Regions from separate parts of the Arthrobacter sp. StoSoilB22 genome, predicted to be linked through region 1. Evidence: riboswitches for the same ligand, from Rfam matches in the RefSeq annotation. Region 1 holds a riboswitch; each other region holds the start of a gene.
The links. A riboswitch is a leader RNA that binds a small molecule or an ion and turns the genes downstream of it on or off. The one in region 1 is predicted to bind cyclic di-AMP.

Region 1 (3,268 bases):
TGAACGCCGCGTTGTTCAGCGCCGGAACGGAGACGCATTCCGTTGTGTTGTTCCGCGAGTCGGGCGGCCGGGCGGACCATGCCCAGGTTTTGGTGCACTATCAACTGGAGCTCGCCAAACGCGCAGGCCGCAAAGTGGACAGGGTAATCTTGGGGATCAGCGAACCATTCCAAGTTATCCGGCAGCTGTCCGGTGCGTACCGGCAAGCGAAGGTTGCTGCCCAAGCGGCCGCAGTAGACCTCCCTTTGGGTGAGCTCGTGGACAGCCGAACTGTTGGCGTGTACCAGCTGTTCGATCGTTTGGTAGCACCGGGCGGTTGGGATGACACGGGATCTGTGCATTTCAGGGCACTCGAGGACCACGACAAAAACGGCGAACTCCTGCCCGTCCTTGAATTGCTCTATGACAATGACGGCTCGGTTCAGGACGTCGCCGCCAAACTTCATCTCCACAGGAGCAGCATCTACAACAGGCTCGGCCGGATCCGCCAGCTCATCGGTGCTGATCCGTTGAGTGGCGCGATCCGGCTCGAGTTACATGCGGCCCTGAAGGCCAGGCGTTGGGCAGTACGGCCACGGATCTGAGCCTGCTTCCCCTTGTAAGTACGAAGTATGCGGTGTTGCCTTACGAGCGCCGCAAACGCTGGCAGCTCCAGCGCCCCATCCGCCGACGGAACGTGGCAGTCCGGCTGCTGCTGCAGTACCGGCTATGCCACCCCGCATGGGTGGACGTACGCGGCAGGCGGGTGCTCAACCGAATACCTTCTGTGCGGCATCGAGGATGTCCTGAAGTGCCGATTCACTGGGCTGCGGTGCTGAGGCAGCGGTCGGCTTGCCCGGTTTCGGCTTGGACGTCGGCGTTGCAGTATCCGTCGGCGTTGGAGTCGGTGTGGGAGTCGCAGTTCCTGTGGGAGTCGGGGTCGGTGTGGGAGTGCCCGTTGGCGTCGGCGCAGGCGGTGTAGTGATGGTGTCCGAGGGCGGCACATCGCTCGGCGCGGGGGCCGGCTGGGTGGGTGCCGGGCTGGTGGCGCCAGGAACTGCCGGGACTGCGGACGAGCCCGCTGACGGAACCCATACCGGGTCCGCGAGCGAAACCTGTGGGGTGGGAGTCGACGACGGCGACACCGCCCCGGGTGCCTCCGCGATCGTCGCGGGCTGGCCGGCCTCGGAGGAAGCCGTTGCCCCTGATGCTGTGGATGGCGTGGAGGCCGAAGGTGATGACGCCGTGGTGTAGGAAGCCTTGGGCCCGGGCGATGCCGAACCCGAGGTGCGGCCTTCGCCCCCGCCGGCTTCCTGCGACGGGGTTTCCTGGCCGAAGAACGGAAGTTCAAGGGCCGGCCCCAAAGCGCCGGCTGTCAGCACGAGGCCAAGGGCCCCCGCCACCACGGCCATGCGCTGGCTCATGTGTTTGACCGAAGCCGCCTTGCGCAGGGCGGCCTGTGGTTCGCGGCCGAACGGCTCACGGCCGAACGAGGATGTGGCGCCAAAACCGGACTTGGTGGTGGGCGCAGCGGCCGGCTTTCGAACGTCCCGGCGGCTTGCCAAGGATGCTGAGGCTGTAGCGGCTGCGGCCACCTGAGCCGGAGACTTGCCGCGCGGGGACTCAGCGTCCTTGCGCGGGGACTCCGTGGGTTCCGGCGTGCGCGCGGACTCATCGCGGGCAGTGACTACGGGAATGGCCGCAGTTGCGGGTTCCGGCGTTGCAGGCTGCACTACTGGAATAGCCGTGGTGGCGGGTTCCTGGCTGGCCGGCGGAACGATGGGGATGGCTGCGGTAGGAGGTCCCGGTGTGGTGGACTTCGGAGCTGCCGCCGATTCCTCGGGCGCGAGTACGGCCCGGGCAGCACGCTCGCGCTCGGCTGCGCGGATTTCCGCACGCGTGGTGGGTTTCACCGCGGCGGGCATGGCCGCCGTGGCGGGTTCCGGCGTCGTGCTTGACGTTCCGCTGACGGCGGCGGAATCTGCCGGCGCGTTGTCAAGGAATCCGCTGGGTTGGGCCCGACGGCGTCCGGTTGGCTTGGTGCGCTCGCCTTCAGTCTGGGCGCGGCGCGGCTGATCCATGGTTGGGGACATGGTGGTTGCCTCTCAACGCCTTCGAGGTTAGCTGTCGGGTTCGGACGAGGCCGTCCGGCCGCGCAAGGCGGCTTCACCCCAAGGGCTTGTGGGTAACAAGCCCGGGAACCTGGGTCCCCCGTCTCTGCCGCGGGTCTGGCGGATCCCGGATTGCGGCAGAGCTCGGCGTCAATCCGGAAGCGGCCCAGCGGAGATATGGGTCGCCCTACGACGGTACATGAGCCGGAAAGTAAAGTCACATTAATGTAACGGGCGGTAGTTCAGCCTAAGCGGTAGGCTTCTGGCGCTTAGGCTTCGGGGCCGGTGCTGGGCGGCACTCGCTGGGCCGCTCGACCAAGATATCCCTGGCCAACACTAGCTTCGGCGCGCACCGGCGGGTAGACATTGTCTATGGACCTGCCTGTGATGCCACCCGTCTCGCCCATGCTCGCCAAATCCGTTCCGACCATCCCCGATGTTGGGCACTACGAGCCCAAATGGGACGGCTTCCGGACCATCGTCTTCAAGGACGGCGACGAGATCGTCCTGGGCAGCCGCAACGAGAAGCCCATGACCCGCTACTTCCCGGAGCTGGTGGATGCCCTCAGGAAGAACCTGCCGGACAAATGCGTGATTGACGGCGAAATCGTCCTGATCGAGGGTGGCCGGCTCGAATTCGAGGTGCTCCAGCAGCGGATCCACCCCGCCGACAGCCGCGTCCGTATGCTCGCAGAGAAGACCCCGGCGTCCATGATTGCGTTCGACATCCTCGCGCTGGGCGATCAGAACCTCATGGACAAGCCGTTCTCCGAGCGCCGGGCCATTTTGGAACGTGCGCTCGCCGAGGCCGAGCCGCCTGTGTATGTGACTCCTGCGGTGACTGATCTGGAACGGGCGCGGGAGTGGTTCGTACAACTGGAGGGCGCGGGCCTGGATGGTGTGCTGTCCAAACCACTGGATGGGGCGTACCTCCCGAACAAGCGGGTGATGTTCAAGACCAAACACGAGCGCACGGCCGATTGTGTGGTGGCTGGGTTCCGCTGGCACAAGACCGCGAAAGTAGTGGGCTCCATGCTGCTTGGCCTGCACGACGACACCGGCCGGCTACATCACGTGGGAGTGGTGGCATCGTTTCCCATGGCCAAGCGCGAGGCCCTGGTGGCTGAGCTTGAGCCGTATCAGATTGAACTCGACCAGCACCCGTGGGGCGAATGGGC
Region 2 (3,268 bases), 1.2 Mb from region 1:
ATCGATCCCTGTCCAATGGTGACTACCGGCTGGTGGCAGTGGACACCTACGGTGATGTGATCGTGACGGGGCTGCCCTTGGCGGACAAGCAAAGCGCCGAGGCCTCGCTGGTGTGGACCATGGTGTTGGTTTCGTTGGGCGGATTGGTACTGATCGGCCTCGCCGGAACAGTAATCATCCGGCGGACCATGCGGCCGCTTGAGCAGCTCTCCGAGGTTGCCACCAAGGTTTCGCGCCTCCCCCTCGACGCCGGGGAGGTGGCACTTGCGGTACGCGTACCGCCGTCGACCGCTCATCCCGGAACGGAAGTTGGAAGCGTTGGCCATGCTCTGAACCAGATGCTGGAGAACGTCGCCAGTGCATTGGAAGCACGGCAGGAAAGCGAAACCAAGGTGCGTCAGTTCGTCGCTGATGCCTCACACGAACTCCGCACACCGCTCACCGCGATCCGCGGCTACACGGAGTTGCTGAGGATGACCGAGACCTTCACCGACGATGGCCGCAAGTCGCTGGCAAGGGTCCAAAGCCAATCGGAGCGCATGACCACGCTGGTTGAGGACCTGCTGCTGCTGGCGCGCTTGGACGAGGGGCAGCCCGTGAAAGTCGAGGACGTTGACCTGACCCAGTTGGTGATCGAAACCGTCAGCGATGAGAAGGTCATGGCGCCGGATCACATCTGGCACCTCCAGCTCCCCGATGAGCCTGTCACAGTCCGCGGCGATGTAACGCAATTGCACCAGGTGCTCGCCAACCTGCTGTCCAACGCGCGCAAACACACCGATCCCGGCACCACCGTGGTAACAGGCGTCATGCTCTCCGCTGATGGCAGCGCAGTGGTCACAGTGACGGACAACGGCCCGGGCATTCCGGTCGATTTCCAAGGCCGGATCTTCTCCCGTTTTGCCCGCGCTGATGCCGCGAGATCGGGTTCTGAAGGCACCTCCGGACTGGGCCTTTCCATTGTGGATTCGATTGTTGCCGCCCATGGTGGCACCGTGGAGGTGACGTCCAGGCCCGGGCGCACCGAGTTCGCGCTGCGACTTCCCACGGTAAGCACCGGAGAGAGTCAGGCAAGCCTGCAAGGCGACTCACCGGCATCGTGATCTCTGTTACCTAAATGTGACTTCTGAAGAAACCTCCTGTACCGTCGAAAGGGTGGGTTTCCCCAAGGACCCACATCCGGGATGCGCCGAGCTCTGCCACTTCCCGGAGTCCGTTCTTCTTTGAGGCAGAGACGGGGGACCCACAGTCTCCGGGCCTGGCAATGTGCCGCCCTAGGGGTGAAGCCGCAGCGTGACGCGCGGCCGGATGACCTCATCCGAACCCGACAGCTAACTCCGCAGGCGCTGAGAGGTCACACAACATGTCTGAATTTAACGATCAGACGCGCCCTTCTGCGCGTCACCGCGACGAACACAACGCACCGCTCACCAAGTCGCAGTCCGTCCTCAAGAACGCTGCCCGCCAGGGTAAGTCCGGCCACCGCATGTCAGTCGTAGCCGGCGTTGTAGCAGCCGCACTGGGTGTTGCATCGCTCGGAACCGCCGCAAACGCCGCGTTGACTCTCCCTGAGGCGAGCCGCGTTGCCGGGACCCAGGCTGCTGCCCAGGTCAGCGCCAACAAGTCAGCTGATATCTCCGCTTCCTTGGATGCTGCCGCCGCCAAGGGCGCAGCTGACCGGGCTGCCGCGGACAAGGCAGCTGCTGAGAAGGCCGCTGCCGACAAGGCTGCCGCTGACCAGGCCGCTGCTGAGAAGGCTGCCGCTGACGCTGCAGCCAAGCAAGCCGCCGACGCCGCTGCCGCCCAAGCCGCAGCTGAGAAGGCTGCCGCTGACGCTGCAGCCAAGCAAGCCGCCGACGCCGCTGCTGCCGCCGCCGCTGCGGAAGCTGCAGCTGCCGCAGCCGCCCCGAAAGCCGTGGACGACCCCGCCGCTGCCAAGGCCTACGCCGCCAGCATCCTGGGCAACTACGGCTGGAGCGCAGCTGAGATGACCGCACTGAACACCCTGTGGGAGAAGGAATCCAACTGGAGGACAACTGCCACCAACGCTTCCAGCGGCGCGTATGGCATTGTCCAGTCCCTCCCGGCCGGCAAGATGGCCTCCGCTGGTGCTGACTGGCAGACCAACTACCAGACCCAGATCAAGTGGGGCCTGAACTACATCAAGGAGCGCTACGGATCCCCGTCCGCCGCTCTGGGCTTCCACTTGGCCAACAACTGGTACTAAGCCAGACCGCTTCATTGCCGCGCCCGTTCCCGCCGTCCGCCCCAGTACCCACTGGAGCGGATGGCGGGAACGGATGCGGCTTTTGCTGTTTTACAGGCGCCACCCGTGGTTCACAGGCGCCACCCGTGGTTCACAGGCGCTGCCCATGGTTCACAGCGCGGTCACAGCCTCCGCCTAAAGCCCACATAATCGGCCGTCGCATGCTGGATATATGACGCTCACAGCTCCCCGGCCAGCACTGCATCGGACGGTGCAAGGCACTCCCGCCAGCACACCCGCGCTGGCTCCCGTCCTGGACATCGCCATACCCGTGTTCAACGAGGAAGTCCGCCTGGAAGAAAACCTTCGCAGGCTGCACGGGCACCTTGCAGACACTCTTCCGCACACCTTCCGGATCACTGTGGTGGACAACGCCAGCACGGACGGCACCCTGCGGATCGCCGAACGCCTGGCGAGGGAATTCCCCGAGCTTATGGTGGTCCGTCTTGATCGAAGGGGCCGCGGAAACTCCCTCCGTAAGATCTGGTTGTCCTCCGCGTCACCGCTGCTTGCCTATATAGACCTGGACCTGTCCTTCGACCTTTCGGCCGTGGCTCCTCTTCTGGCCCCGCTGATGTCGGGCCACTCAGACCTCGCTGTCGGCACGCGTCTGGCAAAGGCTTCGCACGGGACATTTAGCCACCACCGTGACGTCATTGCACGCGCCTACAATTTTCTGTTGCGCGTCCTGACGGGAGCGCGCTTCTCCGATGCTGAGTGCGGGTTCAAAGCCATTCGTGCCGACGTCGCCCGCCAGCTGCTCCCCTACACCCGCGATGAAGCATGGTTTTTCGACACCGAACTGCTGATCATCGCTGACCGCTCCGCTCTGCGCATTCATGAGGTGCCGGTGGACTGGAGCGACAATCCCGACTCAAGTGTCGACGTCGTACGTACCCTTTTGACCGACCTCAAAGGGTTGGCGGGGCTGACCCGCAAACTGCGCCGCGGGACAATTCCCATCGCCGGGCTTCGCGCCGAACTGGGCCGGGGCCCTCACCG
Region 3 (3,268 bases), 1.4 Mb from region 1:
CACACGGGTAGCGGGTAGGACCGGCATTGCGGGCATGCCGGCCCACCCCGAACCGGGTTGTTTCTAGCGGAGGGTGTAGAACGAGGAGGTGCCGGTGGACGCTACGGAGTGCAGCAGCGTTCCCTGGCCGGGGTTCAAAGCGCTGATCATCATGCCATTGCCGACGTAGATGCCCACATGGGCTCCGCCGTTCTGCATGACGAGGTCGCCGGGAGAAGGAGTGCTGGTGGGCGTCATAGCCGTCCAGGCGTTAACGCGCGGGATGCTGATGCCTGCCTGGGCGTAGACCCACTGGGTGAAGCCGGAGCAGTCCCAGCCGTTAGGTGTTGTTCCGCCCCAAACGTAGGGGGAGCCGATGCCGGTGTAGGCGATAGCAGCAAGGCCGGAAGCAGCTGCGCTGGCAGCCGGGTCCTTGGCCTCGGAGGACTTCGCCGTCACGGCTTCAGGGGCTTCGTCCGTGGTGGCCGTTGCTCGTTCGGTAACCTGCGCTGCGCGCTGGACTACTTTGGGGGCTTCCTTGGTGGCCACGGTGGGGCTCTCGAAGGAAACGGTGGCTGTTGGCTCTGCGGTAACCACTGCCGTTACAACCAGCTGCTGGGTGCTGGAGGCTTCAGTCTTGGAAACATCGGCGTCGGCTGCCTGTGCGGGCAATCCGACGGTGAGGACGAGGCCTGAGGCTGCAGCCAGAACGATGGCCTGACGGCTCATGGTTCCGGCGTTGGTGGATACAGCCTTGGAAAGCGTGTTCAACGGGTTCGTGCGAACCGTTTGGGCGCGATGGCGCGCAGGGGTAGTGCGTGATGACACGTAGGTAGCCTCTCCCAATGCCTGCGAGGTGAGCTGTCGGATTCGGATGGGAGTCATCCGGCCGCGCCGCTTCCAAGGAAGTTTTGCGACTTAACCCCAAGGCCTTCTCACGAAGACCAGAAGTGGTTCCCCCGCCCCTGCCAGACGATTTATGCGAACGGACCTTGAGAGGTGGCAGAGCTAGGCAATCCACTCAAGTGCACCGGCCCCCTAAAAAGCCGATGCGCTCTGTACGCTACAACAGTTGAACGCAAATGTCACATTCAGGTCACGGGATGTCCCGCACATGCGAGAGGCGACCATCAGATTGGTTAGAGCCAGCCCATGGGGTCTACTACTTCACCGTTGACCTGAACCTCGAAGTGGAGGTGGCAGCCGGTTGAAGCGCCCGTGGTGCCGCTCAGCGCGACGGTATCGCCACGGTTGACGGTTTGTCCCACCTGGACGGTGAAGGACGACAGGTGGTTGTACGTGGTCTCGAGGCCGTTGCCGTGGTCGATAACCACACGGTTGCCTCCGCCATATTCGTGCCATCCGGCGAAAGTGACCTTGCCGGTTGCTGCTGCGTGGACAGCGGTGCCGCACTGGGCAACGAAGTCCTGGCCCCGGTGGAAGTCGCCGGCGCCGCCCGTGAGGGGGCTGACACGGTAGCCGAAGGGCGATGCCGTGGTAAGTGTGTCAAGGGGGCTGGCCATGGTGCCAACGGATGACGCGCGCTGGATGCTTCCGGCCGACTGGGCGCTGAGCAGTTGCTTCAACTTCCCATCGGGGTCAGCGGCAGTGGCGACTGCGGCTCGGCTGAAGTCGATCTTTGCCGACGCTGCCGCGGAAACCTCGGGCTGGCTGCCCGCGGGGGCTGCGACGGCGAGGGCGGACTCGGTCTGGCCCGATTCCGAGGTGGCCATGACCGGGCTGGTGGCCGGCAGGCCGACAGTCAGGGCAAGCCCGGTGGCGGCAAGCGCAACACCGGCCTTCTGCCCGACGCCGCTGGCAGCGGCGAAGTCGGCAACCTGGCGCAGGGGGCTCTTACGGCGGCGCACTTGACGCTCGGTGGCGCGGGGCCGGATCTCCGTGACGACGGTGGCTGGCCGCAGCTCAGCAGCGGGGCCGGACGCGCGGCGGCGACCCCTGACGTTCTGCGATGTCAAACTCTGTTCCTCTCTCAAAAGCCTGCGAAGTTAGCTGTCGGATTCGGGTCAGAGAGTACAAAGACCCGGTCCGCGCGAGGCGCTCACGGCACACAGGTATCCCAAGAGGGACTTGTATACGTGGGCACTTCTGCTGCGGACTTCACCCCAAGGCTGCTTCTTTAGACAGCCGCTTGTGGTTCCCCCGCCTCTGCCAGTGGTGGGTGACACACCTGGTCCGCTGGCAGAGCTCGGCTCCGGATCAGGTAACGCTTTGGTATCAGCGCTAGTAAATAACTATAGGGGATTAAGGCCTTCGGTAATAAATTCGTTATCAACAGGAACGCACTCAGCGCGGAAGGCCTTTATCATCTTTTTCGGAAAACCGCAGGTCACGCGCGCTAAAAAGTGACAGAAGTGAGGTTTGACACGGCGCTGCCGGCGACACTCAGTTGAGGGATACGAAGACGTGCGCAGCCACCTCGGGCGGCAGCTCCAAAGCGCCTTCGATGCCCGGAACACGGACGGAGATGTACTCGCCGACGCGCTCCAGCGAGACACTTGCGCCGGGACGGATTCCGCCTTCGTCCAATTGGGTCAGGAGCTCCGGCTCAACCTGGATGGGCTCCGCGAGGCGGCTGACCACCACGCGGGTAGCGGCGGCATATCCGTCCATTGCCTGGAGCAGGTTGACATCCAGCCGAGGGAAGGGCTGGCTGGCAAGGCCGCCAAGCGCTTCAAGTCCGGGGATGGGGTTGCCGTAGGGAGACTCCGTGGGGTGTTCCAAGAGCTCGTAGAGCCGACGCTCCACACGCTCGCTCATGACGTGCTCCCAGCGGCACGCTTCATCATGGACGTAGGCCCAATCAAGCCCAATGACGTCGGCCAGCAGGCGCTCCGCGAGGCGGTGCTTGCGCATGACTTCGGTGGCGCGCTTCCGGCCCGCTTCCGTCAGTTCCAGGTGGCGGTCGTTGGACACAATCACCAGGCCATCGCGCTCCATGCGTCCAATGGTCTGGGAAACAGTGGGGCCGGAGTGCCGCAGGCGCTCGGCGATGCGGGCCCGCAGGGCCACAATGTTTTCTTCTTCAAGCTCCAAAATGGTCCGAAGATACATCTCAGTGGTATCGATCAGATCCGTCATCCAGCTCAGCTCTCCTCGAACGCAGTTCCTTGCGTAATCTCCACCGTACCGCGTCCCTGGCAAGGGCGGACGGTGTGCACCGCCGCCCCCTGAACGCCAACCCCCAGCCTAGCTTATTTGGAATTACTCTGGATAATTCCGGTCGCATTCGGTGGGACCGCATTCCACGTGGCGGACTATGACGGTGGCA

Region 2: it holds a riboswitch for cyclic di-AMP, as region 1 does, so the genes downstream of both, LDN70_RS03900 (aggregation-promoting factor C-terminal-like domain-containing protein) here and LDN70_RS19495 (hypothetical protein) in region 1, are expected to answer to the same signal.
Region 3: it holds a riboswitch for cyclic di-AMP, as region 1 does, so the genes downstream of both, LDN70_RS05235 (M23 family metallopeptidase) here and LDN70_RS19495 (hypothetical protein) in region 1, are expected to answer to the same signal.

The regions. Positions count from the first base shown of each region.
Region 1 is NZ_AP024652.1:4,211,283-4,214,550, reverse strand. Features, by position in the region: gene LDN70_RS19500 (PucR family transcriptional regulator) at 1-584, shown strand, start outside; gene LDN70_RS19495 (hypothetical protein) at 750-2,072, opposite strand; cyclic di-AMP (ydaO/yuaA leader) riboswitch at 2,075-2,223, opposite strand; gene LDN70_RS19490 (ATP-dependent DNA ligase) at 2,463-3,268, shown strand, end outside.
Region 2 is NZ_AP024652.1:813,413-816,680, reverse strand. Features, by position in the region: gene LDN70_RS03905 (sensor histidine kinase) at 1-1,103, shown strand, start outside; cyclic di-AMP (ydaO/yuaA leader) riboswitch at 1,202-1,358, shown strand; gene LDN70_RS03900 (aggregation-promoting factor C-terminal-like domain-containing protein) at 1,364-2,227, shown strand; gene LDN70_RS03895 (glycosyltransferase) at 2,439-3,268, shown strand, end outside.
Region 3 is NZ_AP024652.1:1,066,857-1,070,124, reverse strand. Features, by position in the region: gene LDN70_RS05240 (C40 family peptidase) at 64-807, opposite strand; cyclic di-AMP (ydaO/yuaA leader) riboswitch at 812-973, opposite strand; gene LDN70_RS05235 (M23 family metallopeptidase) at 1,119-1,955, opposite strand; cyclic di-AMP (ydaO/yuaA leader) riboswitch at 1,960-2,171, opposite strand; gene LDN70_RS05230 (iron-dependent transcriptional repressor DtxR) at 2,383-3,078, opposite strand.